Regions from separate parts of the Mesorhizobium sp. f-mel genome, predicted to be linked through region 2. Evidence: predicted binding sites of a transcription regulator. Region 2 holds the regulator's gene; the other holds the start of a gene.
What was found. Region 2 encodes PhoB, which activates phosphate uptake and scavenging genes when phosphate is short. Its sites were predicted from a motif close to TGTCATNNANCTGTCAT; they were not measured.
Positions count from the first base shown of each region.

Region 1: the regulator PhoB is predicted to act here: its motif matches at 2,778-2,794, upstream of ACWUKX_RS27850 (PhoX family protein).

Region 1 covers NZ_JBSPTO010000036.1:18,468-24,914, forward strand. The annotation lists gene ACWUKX_RS27840 (ABC transporter permease) at 1-314, shown strand, start outside; gene ACWUKX_RS27845 (hypothetical protein) at 286-513, opposite strand; gene ACWUKX_RS27850 (PhoX family protein) at 718-2,709, opposite strand; gene ACWUKX_RS27855 (hypothetical protein) at 2,915-3,253, shown strand; gene ACWUKX_RS27860 (phosphatase PAP2 family protein) at 3,266-3,967, shown strand; gene ACWUKX_RS27865 (helix-turn-helix domain-containing protein) at 4,162-4,431, shown strand; gene ACWUKX_RS27870 (SulP family inorganic anion transporter) at 4,566-6,275, shown strand.
Region 2 covers NZ_JBSPTO010000005.1:205,811-212,257, reverse strand. The annotation lists gene ACWUKX_RS10255 (PstS family phosphate ABC transporter substrate-binding protein) at 1-632, shown strand, start outside; gene pstC (phosphate ABC transporter permease subunit PstC) at 753-2,141, shown strand; gene pstA (phosphate ABC transporter permease PstA) at 2,134-3,747, shown strand; gene pstB (phosphate ABC transporter ATP-binding protein PstB) at 3,760-4,575, shown strand; gene phoU (phosphate signaling complex protein PhoU) at 4,614-5,321, shown strand; gene phoB (phosphate regulon transcriptional regulator PhoB) at 5,338-6,027, shown strand; gene ACWUKX_RS10225 (ROK family protein) at 6,203-6,447, opposite strand, start outside.

The DNA.
Region 1 (6,447 bases), on a different contig from region 2:
TCAGCCTGTTCGGGTTCATCATCGGCATCTGGGCGAAGAGCTTCGAGCAGCTGCAGCTGGTGCCGCTGCTGATCATCACGCCGCTGACCTTCCTTGGCGGCAGCTTCTATTCGATCGACATGCTGCCCGGCATCTGGCGCACGGTGACGCTGTTCAACCCCGTCCTCTATCTGGTCAGCGGTTTTCGGTGGAGTTTCTACGGCAAATCCGACGTCTCGATCGGCATCAGCCTCGGCATGACCGTCGTTTTCCTGCTTATCTGCATAGCGATCGTCGCGTGGATCTTCAGGACCGGCTACCGGCTGCGGAACTGACCGGCTTACAGCACGCTGAGCCGTGGGCTAGGCCGGCATCCCCTGAAAGATTGCCCTGGACGGCGGTCGAATAGGCGAGCGAGAAATCGCCATGCCGGCGGACCAGCGCCAGGCGCTCGGCATGGGTCAGCTCCTGCCGGGTGACCTTGGGCGCGGCGCCCTCGAGCAGGCGGTCGAAATGATTGCGCAAGGAGGGCATGGTCGAGATTCCGCGTGCCGCGCTTCGGAATTGGGATACCCGCAAGCCCGCGGGCTTCGAATCATTGGTGGCAGCGAGAATTGAACGGAAGCCGTTGGCAATTGGGAATAAATTGGCAAGCGGGCATAAAAAAGGAGGGGCTTCGGTCGAGCCAAAACCCCTCCCCAACGATTTACCAGCGTGGACCTGGGAGCGCGATGATCTCTAGACCGCGATCTTGCCACCGCCCTGTTTGGTGATGGCGACGACCGACGGCCGCACCGGCATATCGGGCTTGAAGTCAGGCCAGCGGGTCGACGGGTCCTCGTAGTAAGAGGGACGGCCAAAAGCCTCCCAGTCTTCGCCGCCATCGGCCGGATGCTGAACCGCGACGAAGGCGGTCTGGTCGTCGGGCGTGAATAGCGGGCCGCACAGTTCGGCGCCGATCGGCACGCGGAAGAACAGCTTTGATGTCGCCCGCGCCTCGCCTTCGGTGTCGACCGCCCACAGGCCATCGGTGCGGCCGGTCGCCTTCGGGCCCTGGCCATCGGTGGCGACCCAAAGCCGGCCGGCTGAATCGAAGGCGCAATTATCCGGCATGCCGAACCAGCCATTGGCGGTGGTTGCGGTCGAGAAGGTGGCGCCGACTTCGGCTACCGAGGGATCGCCGCATTTCAACAGCACTTCCCATTTGCCCTTGGCAGCAGTGAAATCGCCACCGTCCTCGACGATCTCGATAATGTGGCCGAAAGCGTTTTCGGCGCGTGGGTTGGCGGCATCGACCTGGTCCGTCTTGCGTTTAGAATTGTTGGTCAACATGACGTAGACTTTGCCAGTCGCCGGATTCGGCTGGATATCCTCGGGGCGGTCCATCTTGGTGGCCCCGAGCAGATCGGCGGCACGGCGCGTCTCGATGAGCACGTCGGCCTGGCTGGCAAAGCCGTTCTCCGCCGTCAGCGGGCCTTGGCCGAAGACGATGGGCAGCCATTCGATCGACCCGTCCTCGGCGAATTTGGCGACATAGAGCGTGCCGTCGTCGAGGAGATCCATGTTGGCGGCGCGGTCCTCGGCGTTGAACTTGCCGGCCGTGACGAATTTGTAGACATAGTCGAAGCGTTCGTCGTCGCCGAGATAGAAGACGACACGGCCATCCTTGGCGACGATCGATTCAGCGCCCTCATGCTTGAAGCGGCCCATGGCAGTGCGCTTCCGCGGCACCGAGGTCGGATCGTTGACGTCGACCTCAACGATCCAGCCGAAGCGATTCGGCTCGTTCGGCTCCTTGCCGATGTCGAAGCGGTCGTAATGCGCAGCCCATTCATAGGCGCCTTCGGGAATCCCCAGGCGCTTGTAGTTGGCGGCTTCCTTGTGGCCTTCCTGCAGCTCGCCCGAGAAATAGCCGTGTATGTTTTCCTCGGCCATGACGTAGGTGCCCCAGGGCGTGACGCCGCCGGCACAGTTGTTGACGGTGCCGAAGACCTTCGTGCCGGTCGGATCGGCACTGGTCTTGACGCGGTCGTGGCCGGCGGCGGGGCCGGACAGCGCCATCTCGGTGTTGGAGGTGATGCGGCGGTTGAGCTTGCCGTCGCGCACCACCTGCCATTTGCCTGATACCTTGCGGATCTCGACGATGGTGCCGCCATGCGCGGCCATCTCGACATCGACCTGTTCCTTGCTCAGCGGCGCCTGCTTGGCCTCGCCTTCGACGATGGTTACGAGGCCCGGGAACATCAGATGCGGATTGGTGTATTCGTGGTTGACCACCAGCAGACCATGCTCGGCCGAGCCGTCGATCGGGATATAGCCGACATAGTCGTTGTTGTAGCCGAACTGTCTTTCCTGGGCCTGGGCCGACTGTTTTGCCGGATCGAAGTCCGGCGAATCGGCGAACAGCGGATCGCCCCAGCGCAGCAGCACGTCGGCGTCGTAGCCGGCGGCGACATGATGCTTGTCATCGACGCCCGCCTCGACCTCGTCGAAGCTGAAGGCCGAGCCGCCGGCTGCGCGGGCATCGTCGGCGAGGATCAGCGCCAGCGGGCTGACGGTGGCGGCGATGGCGGTTGCCGCGAGCGATCCCTGCAGGAAACCACGGCGCGAGAAACGTGCGGCGATGATCTCGCCCATCGTCTGGTTGTCGGTGGGATTGGTTCCTGGCCCATCGTTTTCCTCGAGCAGGCTGGTGCGGAAATGCGTGTCGGGGGAGCGGTGTTCTGTCATGGGCTTGCCTCTGGCTTTCTTTGGGATGGCTTGAGCGTGCTGCTTGACTGACCGCGTATCGCCGGCAGATCACAGTTTGATGACGTTGCCGGCCAATTTCCAGCCCCGATTTCGTGTCCATGATGAGCCTCGCTTGACCGCGACCGGCGCTTCGGAAACAAGATCAGCGGCAGGCGCGGAAGGACCGCGTCGAGAGGGACAAAAAGTGAGTTTCTGGGGACTGGGGCAGCTCGGCATTTCGACGGTGATCTTCCTGCTAGCAGCGACGGCGGCCAAGCAATGGGGACTGGCGCCGACCTTCGGCAAGATCGTTTTGACTTTGGCGCTGTATTCGGCGGGCAATCTGATCATGCTGAGGCTGATCCGTGAATTCGGCATGTCGGTGTCGTTCAGCCTGTCGGCGGTGATCCAGCTGGTGTCGGTGAACGTGGTGGCACTGGTGTTCTTCGGCGAGCGCGTCAATGCGTTGCAGGCCACTGGCATCGTGCTCGCCGTCGCAGCGGTGGCGCTGATCACGCTCGGTCCCTATCTGCAAAGGCCGTAACTGCGAGGGCCGATGAAGAATACCGCAAGCAAGCTGCTCAACTGGATCGAATTCCCGGTGCTGCTGGCCGGACTGGTCATCGCCGGCGGACTGTGGGGGTTCGAGGAACTGATGGAGGTGGCGCGAGACACCACGCCGCACGCCTTCGATACGGAAATCCTGCTCGCCTTCCGTGAAGCGGGCCAGCCCGACAATCCGATCGGACCGCTATGGCTGGAAGGGGCGATGCGCGACATCACCAGCCTCGGCAGCGCCAGCGTGCTCGTGTTTATCACGGCCGCCGTGATCGTCTATCTGCTGCTGATCCACAGGCCGGGACCAGCGTTTCTCGTCCTCGTCGCAGTGGCGGGCGGGCAGGCCCTGTCGAGCACGCTGAAGCTCGGAATCGACCGGCCGCGCCCCGATCTGGTCTCGCATCTCGCCGACGTGGCATCGCTTTCGTTTCCGAGCGGCCATGCGATGCTGTCGGCGGTGACATATTTGACGCTGGGCAGCATGGCGTCGCGCTTCCTGCCTGGGCGAACGACGAAGATTTACGTGCTGTCGCTGGCGGTGCTGACGACCCTGCTGGTCGGCATCAGCCGCGTCTATCTCGGCGTTCATTGGCCATCCGACGTGCTGGCCGGCTGGTGCGCCGGCTTCGCCTGGGCGATGCTGTGCTGGCTGGCCGCATGGGCGCTACAGCGATGGCGCGGGCAGAGCGACGGCGGCTGAACCGGCCGTTCAGTACGACACTGCGCTAATTCTCCTCGAAGTTGCGGCGCTGGGGCCTGCTGTCCCAGCTGGCGCGCAGGCTCTGCAGGACGCAAACGGTCTGGTGTGCATGTGCGACATGTGCGTCATGATGCTTGAACCGTCACAATGATGGTATTATACATGGACCTGCAGACTCAAACGGGGTTTAGCCGATGATCACTGCCGCGCAGATGCGCGCCGCGAGGGCGCTGGCCGGCATCGATCAGAAGACGCTCGCCGAGCGCGCCGGGGTTTCGCTTCCCACCATTCAGCGTATGGAAGCGAGCGACGGCGTCGTCAGGGGGGTGGTCGACACGCTGATGAAGGTCATCCAGGCTCTCGATGAGGCCGGCGTGGAACTGATCGGCGAGAACCAGGCCAGCGAGCGCGGCGGCAGGGGCGTGCGCCTCAAGCCGATCGTGCCGAAGAACCTGCCAGGCTGAGCCCGCAAAGTCGCGACGGCGACCGCCGACAGTCCTGCCGACGATTCCGCCGCCTCCTTGGTTTTTATGCATGTCGTTGTCCCAAAACCGCTGTGCACTTTTGGGCGACATGCATCAGGAGAGGAAGGCAGTCCATGGATCAAATCCGGCGGACAATTCATCAACCGGCGCGGCCGACATTCTCGGAATTGTTCACGCCGAAGCTGGTGACGGTGCTGCGCGAGGGTTACACATCAGAGCATTTCAGGGCCGATGCCATCGCTGGGCTGACCGTGGCCATCGTGGCGCTGCCGCTGTCGATGGCGATCGCGATCGCATCGGGCGTGACGCCGGAGCGCGGGCTCTACACCTCCATCATCGGCGGCTTCCTCATCTCGGCGCTCGGCGGCAGCCGCTTCCAGATCGGCGGGCCGGCCGGCGCCTTCATCGTGCTGGTGGCGGCAACGGTGGCGCGGGTCGGTGTTGACGGGTTGCTGCTGGCGACGATGATGGCCGGCGTCTTCCTGCTCGCCATCGGCTATCTCAGGCTTGGCACCTACATCAAGTTCATTCCCTATCCGGTGACCGTCGGCTTCACCGCCGGCATCGCGATCATCATCTTCTCCGGCCAGATCGTCGAGCTGTTCGGGCTGAAGCTCGCCGGCAAGGAACCTGGACCGCTGGTGCCGAAGCTGATGGCGATCGGCGAGGCGGCCGGCACGATCAATCTCGCCGCCACCTTCGTGGCCGTACTGACCATCCTCGCCATTGCCCTGGTGAAGCGGTGGCGGCCGAAATGGCCAGCCATGCTGATCGCCATAGGTCTGGCTTCGCTTGTCGTAGCGCTGTTTTCCCTGCCTGCCGAAACGATCGGCACGCGCTTCGGCGGCATCCCGCGCAGCCTGCAAATGCCGGCCTTTCCGCCAATCAGCTTCGCCAGGGTGATCGACGTCCTGCCGGACGCCATAGCCTTTGCGCTGCTCGGCGCGATCGAATCGCTGTTGTCGGCCGTTGTCGCCGACGGCATGACAGGAAGGCGGCACCGCTCCAATTGCGAACTCGTGGCGCAGGGCTTTGCCAACATAGCGTCCGCCCTGTTCGGCGGCATCTGCACCACCGGCACCATCGCCCGCACGGCGACCAATGTGCGGGCAGGCGCGCATGGACCGGTTTCGGGCATGATCCACTCGGCCATCCTGCTTTCTCTGATACTGGTGGCGGCACCGCTGGCCAGCTACATCCCGCTGGCGGCACTGGCCGGCGTGTTGGCAGTGGTGTGCTGGAACATGTTCGAAAAGCAGGCCTTCCTCACATTGCTGCGGGCTTCGCGTGGCGACGCGCTGGTGCTGCTGGCGACCTTCCTGATCGTCATCTTCCGTGACCTCACCGAAGGCATCGTCGTCGGTTTCGCCCTGGGCTCGATCCTGTTCATCGACCGCATGGCCAAGAGCATCGCCGTCGAGGCCGATCCGTCACTTGTGCAGGAGGATGTCGCCGACCAGGCCAGCGCCTACGATGCCAGCGAGGCTAGCGATGCCGACACCGTCGTTTACAGGATTTCGGGCGCCTTCTTCTTCGGCGCCGCCTCGACTGTCGGTGCGGTGCTCGACCGCATCGCCGACCAGCGCCGGAACTTCATCCTCGACTGCTCGGCGGTGCCGTTCTTCGATTCGACGGCGGCCAATGTCATCGAGGGCGCCGCGCACAAGGCCAGGCGCGCCGGCGTGCGCTTCATCATATCAGGCGCTTCGCCGCAGACACGTCGCATGCTGATCAACCACGGCGTCAAGCGGCCGCTGGTGACATACGCCGCCTCGATCAGGGATGCGCGGGCGCAACTGAAGGGCAAATCAGAGACGGATTAGCAACCAGGATTTGCCGGCCGGTGGCCACCTGTTGGCACAAGCTATCCCATTGCTGAATGTCACTTTGATCCATGGCCGACACTCGACAGGTCAAAGGCTGTCATTCGAGAACGACCATAGGCGCGACTGTGCGAGTATTGGAACACCGGGAGAGCCTTGGCGCTGCTGGCTG
Region 2 (6,447 bases):
ATCTGACCAAGGAACAGATTTTCAAGGCGCTCGCCAAGAACGTCGCTGTTGACGGCAAGGTCGTCGCCAACCCCTACAAGAACTGGTCGGATGTCGATGCGTCGCTTCCCGCGACAAAGATCGAAGTGCTTGGCCCGCCGCCGACATCCGGCACGCGCGATGCGTTCGTCGAACTCGTCATGGATGCGGCCTGCCAGGAAGAAGTGAAGGCGGCTAATGAAAAGGGCTGCGGCGAGATCCGCGAAGACGGCGCTTTTGTCGAGGCCGGCGAAAACGACAATCTGATCGTCCAGAAGCTGGAAGCCAACCCCAATGCCTTCGGCATCTTTGGCTTCTCGTTCCTTGACCAGAACGCCGACAAGCTGCAGGGCCACAAGGTCGACGGCGTCGAGCCGACCTTCGAGAACATCGCATCCGGCGATTACGGCGTTTCCCGCTCGCTCTATGTCTATGCCAAGAAGGAGCATGTTGGCGTCATCCCCGGCATGCAGGAATTCATCGCCGAGTACACCTCGGAAGGTGCATGGGGTCCTGATGGTTATCTGGCCGACAAGGGCCTGATCCCGCTGCCGGACGCCGAGCGCGCCAAGTGGGCCGAAAACGCCAAGGCCCTGAAGGGCATGGGTTCCTGAGTCTTCGGGGTCGGGGCGTATATCCGCTCTGACCCTCATGCTCTAAAGCCCAAAGCGCGGGACCAAGGTCCCGTGCTTTGAGCCGGTGGATGACCGGCGGTCGAGGGGACGTCCTGAATCATGGTCGGTTATCTCGTTGTTCTTCTGTTGGTTCTGGCAGCTGCGGCCTATTTGATCGGCCGGAGACGCGCCATTGCCAGTGTCAATGGCGACGTCGCGCGATTGCATTCGCTGCCTGGCCAACATGGCATGTTTCTGGCGCTTTTTGCTGCCGGTCCCGCGCTGCTTGCGATCTTGTTGTGGTCTCTGGTCACGCCGGGAATTGAATCGTCGATCATTGCCGACCGCTTCTCCACCGAATTGTCGGGGATGGGCATTCCGCAGGTCGAAGCTTTCATCCGCGACGCTCGCGCGATGGCCTTTGGCGGGCTTGTCGGCTTCGCCGATCCCACGAAAGAGGCGGCTGCCGCCGTCTACAAATCGATCCATACGACCAGCACCTGGATCATCTGGGCCGTCTCGCTCGTGCTTTCCGCGTCCGGATTTTACTGGGCCTATTCGCGCATCGCACAGGCCTACCGGGCGCGCCACGTGGTCGAGCGCGTTCTTCGCGCATTCTTGATCGCCTGTTCGGTGGTCGCGATCCTGACGACGGTCGGCATCGTTCTCTCGCTCATCTTCGAATCCCTGCGGTTCTTCCAACAGGTGCCGTTCTACAAGTTCCTGTTCGGCACGCATTGGTCGCCGCAGAGCGCCTTCACCGGCGCCGGAGCGGAAGCCGGGGCGGTCAACCAGGACATCTTTGGCATGGTGCCGCTCTTTGCCGGCACGCTGCTCATCACCTTCATCGCCATGCTGGTGGCTGCGCCTATCGGGCTGATGGCTGCGATCTACCTTTCGGATTACGCCTCCAAAAGCGTCCGCGCGGTCGCAAAGCCGGTACTGGAAATCCTCGCCGGCATCCCGACCGTCGTCTACGGCTTCTTCGCCGCGCTGACAGTTGCGCCCTACTTCCGCGGTATCGGCGAAAGCCTGGGCCTCAACGTCGCGTCCGAATCTGCGCTCGCCGCAGGCGTGGTCATGGGGATCATGATCATTCCCTTCGTTTCCTCGCTTTCCGATGATGTGATCAACGCCGTTCCGCAATCTCTGAGAGACGGTTCCGCCGGCCTCGGCGCGACCAAGTCGGAAACCATCCGCAAGGTGGTCCTTCCTGCTGCCCTTCCGGGCATCGTTTCAGCGATGCTGCTTGCCGTCAGCCGCGCAATCGGCGAGACAATGATCGTCGTCATGGCGGCCGGGCTGGCGGCAAACCTAACGGCCAACCCGCTCGAAGCGGTCACTACCGTGACCGTGCAGATCGTGACGCTGCTAGTGGGCGATCAGGAATTCGACAGCGCCAAGACGCTGGCAGCCTTCGCACTCGGCCTGGTGCTGTTCTGCATCACGCTTACCCTCAACATCGTCGCTTTGCGCGTCGTCCAGAAATACCGAGAGCAATATGACTGATGCGATCTCGTCATTCGGCGCCGTCGGACGGCCGGTCAGCATTCATACCGACGGTGCCGCGAAGGCGCGGCTGAAGGGTCGTTACCGCACGGAAACGTGGTTCAAATGGCTTGGCGCCGGAGCCGTCGCGTTGGCCGGCCTTTTCCTTGTGCTGCTCCTGTCGACGATCGTCACGCAGGCGATCCCGGCGCTGCGGCAGAACTATCTGACGCTGCCGATCGATCTTTCGGCGGCCAAGGTCGACCCGGCAAAACTCGATGAAGTGAACTACGACGCCATCGCTCAGGAAGCGCTTGCGGCGAGATTTCCGGATGTTACGAGCCGTCAGGACAGGCGTCTGCTGCGCGGGCTGATTTCCACCGGCACAGGCGTCTTCCTGCGCAAGGATATTGCGGCTGATCCGGGGATGCTCGGAGGAACGGTGGACTATGCGGTTCCAGTTGACGATTTTGCCGACCTCTATCTTAAGGGTTTGCTTGCCGACGTCGGTTCGGACGAAGCGATTTCGACAAGCGTCACGCCTTCGAAAACCAGCGGCGACATCGATCTGACCTTCGGCGACGATGCCATGCTGGCGCTGGCGCGCGGCCGTGGTGCGACCGAAGGCGAAAACGGCATGCTCACGCTGACGAGCGGTGCATCATCGCTGCTGGTCGTGTTCAACGGCGGCACGGTCAAGCTCACCGCGTTGTCGCCGGGGCCTAGTGGGACGGCGGTCGCAAAGGGCACGGTGATCGAGGCGCTGGACAGCACGGCGCCCGCTGCGAGCGGCCAGGCATTCCTGCGCGTCATCGATACGCCGGAAGCATCGCGAAAAATTTCCGACAAGGAGATCGTCTGGCTCGACACGCTGAAGAGCGCCGGCCAGATCGAAAGCCGGTTCAACTCGATCTTCTTCTTCACCGGCGCAAGCCGCGAGCCGGAACTGGCCGGTGTTTGGGGCGCGGTCGTCGGATCGTTCCTGACAATGATCGTTACGCTCGCCATCGCCTTTCCGATCGGCGTTTCGGCGGCGATCTATCTTGAGGAATTTGCGCCCAAGAACCGGCTGACGACGATCATCGAAGTGAATATCAACAATCTGGCGGCTGTGCCTTCGATCGTCTTCGGCCTGCTTGGACTTGCCGTATTCCTGAATTTCTTCGGCATGCCGCGCTCGGCCCCGGTGGTCGGCGGCATGGTGCTGGCGCTGATGACCCTGCCGATCATCATTATCGCCTCGCGCGCTTCGCTGCGCGCCGTGCCGCCGTCGATCCGCGAGGCGGCGCTTGGCATCGGAGCGTCCAAGGCCCAGACCGTATTCCATCACGTCCTGCCGCTGGCGATGCCGGGCATCATGACCGGCACCATTCTCGGAATGGCGCATGCGCTGGGCGAAACCGCGCCGTTGCTGATGATCGGCATGGTCGCCTTCATCGTCGACATTCCCGGCGGCTTTACCGATCCCGCGACGATCCTGCCGGTGCAGATATTCATGTGGGCGGATTTCCCGGAAGCTGGATTCCAGCAGAAGACTTCGGCGGCGATTTTGATTTTGCTGCTGTTTTTGGTCATCATGAACGCCATTGCAGTGATACTGCGCAGGCGCTTCGAGCGGCGCTGGTAAGGGGTAGAGGATATGAACATCATGACGGAAGCCGGCGTCGAACAGAAACTGAGCAGCGGAACCAATGCCCCTTCGATCAAGATGAAGGGCGAAAAGGTCTCTGTTCATTACGGCGAGAAGCGAGCTCTGTTCGACGTGGACCTCGATGTCCGCGAAAACCAGGTGACGGCGTTGATCGGCCCATCGGGCTGTGGCAAGTCGACCTTCCTGCGTTGCCTGAACCGAATGAACGACACGATCGATATCGCGCGGGTGAGCGGCAAGATAACGCTCGACGGCGAGGATGTTTACGACCCGAAAATCGATGTCGTCGAGTTGCGAGCTCGAGTCGGCATGGTTTTCCAGAAGCCGAACCCGTTTCCGAAGTCGATCTATGAAAACGTCGCCTACGGTCCGCGCATTCACGGCCTGGCCAGGAGCAAGTCCGAGTTGGACGGCATCGTTGAATCGAGCCTGAAGAAGGCCGGTCTGTTCAACGAGGTCAAGGATCGCCTGCTTGAGTCGGGCACCGGTCTCTCCGGCGGACAGCAGCAGCGCCTGTGCATCGCGCGCGCTATCGCCGTGTCGCCGGAAGTGATCCTGATGGACGAGCCCTGTTCGGCGCTGGATCCGATCGCCACCGCCCGCGTCGAGGAACTGATCGACGAACTGCGCCAGAACTACACGATCGTCATCGTAACCCACTCGATGCAGCAGGCAGCGCGCGTGTCGCAACGCACGGCGATGTTCCATCTCGGCTACCTTGTCGAGGAGGGCGCGACCGACAAGATGTTCACCAATCCCGACGACAAGCGCACCCAGGACTACATCACCGGCCGGTTCGGCTGAGCGGTCCGGCGGCGAATTTCGAACACGAGGACAGTATCATGGGTGAACACACCGTCGCGTCTTTCGACGAGGAACTGGACCGCATCGACAGGCTGATCCGCGACATGGACGAGCTCGCCGCCGCGATGGTCGCAGCCTCGATCCGCGCGTTGCTTGCGTCAGACAATGCGATGGCGCAGCGTGTCGTCTCGGACGACGCGATCATGGATGCGCGGCAGCGCGAACTCGACGACAGCGCGATCACGCTGATCGCCAAGCGGCAGCCGATGGCGCAAGATCTGCGCGCCGTGGTTGGCGCAATCCGCATGGCCGGTGATCTCGAGCGCATCGGCGACCTGGCCAAAAACATAGCCAAACGGGTCAGCGCCGTCGGGCAGAGCGCCACGCCGCGTAATCTGTCGCACGGTATCGACGCGATGGCGGATCTCGTTCTTGTGCAGCTCCGCGGGGTGGTCGAGCACTATGTGTCGCGCAATGCCGGCGCGTTGAAAGAACTGCGCGCCGACGACCAGAAGATCGACGTGAAATATACGGCGGTTTTTCGCGAACTCCTGACCTACATGATGGAGGATCCGCGCAACATCACCGCCTGCACGCATCTGCTGTTCTGCGCCAAGAATCTCGAGCGTATCGGCGATCATGTCACCAACATCGCCGAAAACGCCTACTTTGTCGTGACCGGGCAGCAATTGCCGGCGGATCGCCCGAAGCTCGACGAAACGACGATGTCGGCGCCGGCGACATGACAGGAGTGACCGGCCGATGATCGCGCCGCGCATCATGGTGGTGGAGGATGAAGAGCCGCTGGGCGTCCTCCTCCGCTACAATCTGGAATCCGAAGGCTATCAGGTCGAGGTGGTGACGCGCGGCGATGAGGCCGAAATCCGGCTGCAGGAAAACGTGCCCGATCTTCTGGTGCTCGACTGGATGGTGCCGGCGGTTTCGGGCATCGAGCTTTGCCGGCGCCTTCGGGTGCGTCCCGAAACCGAGCGGCTGCCGATCATCATGCTGACCGCGCGCGGCGAGGAGAGCGACCGGGTGCGCGGCCTTTCCACCGGGGCCGACGACTATCTGGTCAAGCCGTTCTCGACACCGGAATTCATGGCCAGGGTCAAGGCGCTGCTGCGCCGCGCCAAGCCGGAAGTACTGTCCAGCGTGCTGAAGGTCGGCGACATCATGCTCGATCGCGAATCGCACAGGGTCTATCGCAAGAAGAGCGAGATCCGGCTCGGGCCGACCGAATTCCGGCTGCTCGAATTCATGATGCGGCACCCGGGTCGGGTCTTCTCGCGCAGCCAATTGCTCGACAATGTCTGGGGCGAGACGATCTACATCGACGAGCGCACGGTGGACGTCCATGTCGGCCGGTTGCGCAAGGCGGTCAACAACGGCCGCATGCCCGATGTCATCCGCACCATCCGCGGCGCGGGCTATGCGATCAGGGAAGACTAGGGATGTGCTGATATTCAGGTGGTGCCGGCCTGCGAACGCCGGCTTCCTGGGCTTCCGGTGCTCACGTACCCAAAGTACGCTCCGCTCCGGTTCTCGGAACCCACCATTCTCGACTCGGCCTGACCTGAATCTCAACACACCCCAAGTCGCGATCCGGGGATCCCTGCCTTCGAGTTCAAGCCACGTTCTTTCCGACCGGGCCGGCTCGTGCCTGGATGCTCGGCGCGAAGATCTCCTGGTCGACGAAGCTCAGCGCCCGCATGGCGCAGCCTTCTCGGATCAGCGGCAGTTCGTTCGGCTCGGTGTCGAAGGAAATCGAACCCGAATGCTGGCCGCCGGCGGTCTGGGCGATCGCCTCGCGCAGGGCCGGCTCGATCAGGTCGAAGGCGGCAGCGCTGGCACCGACCATGGCGACCGGCG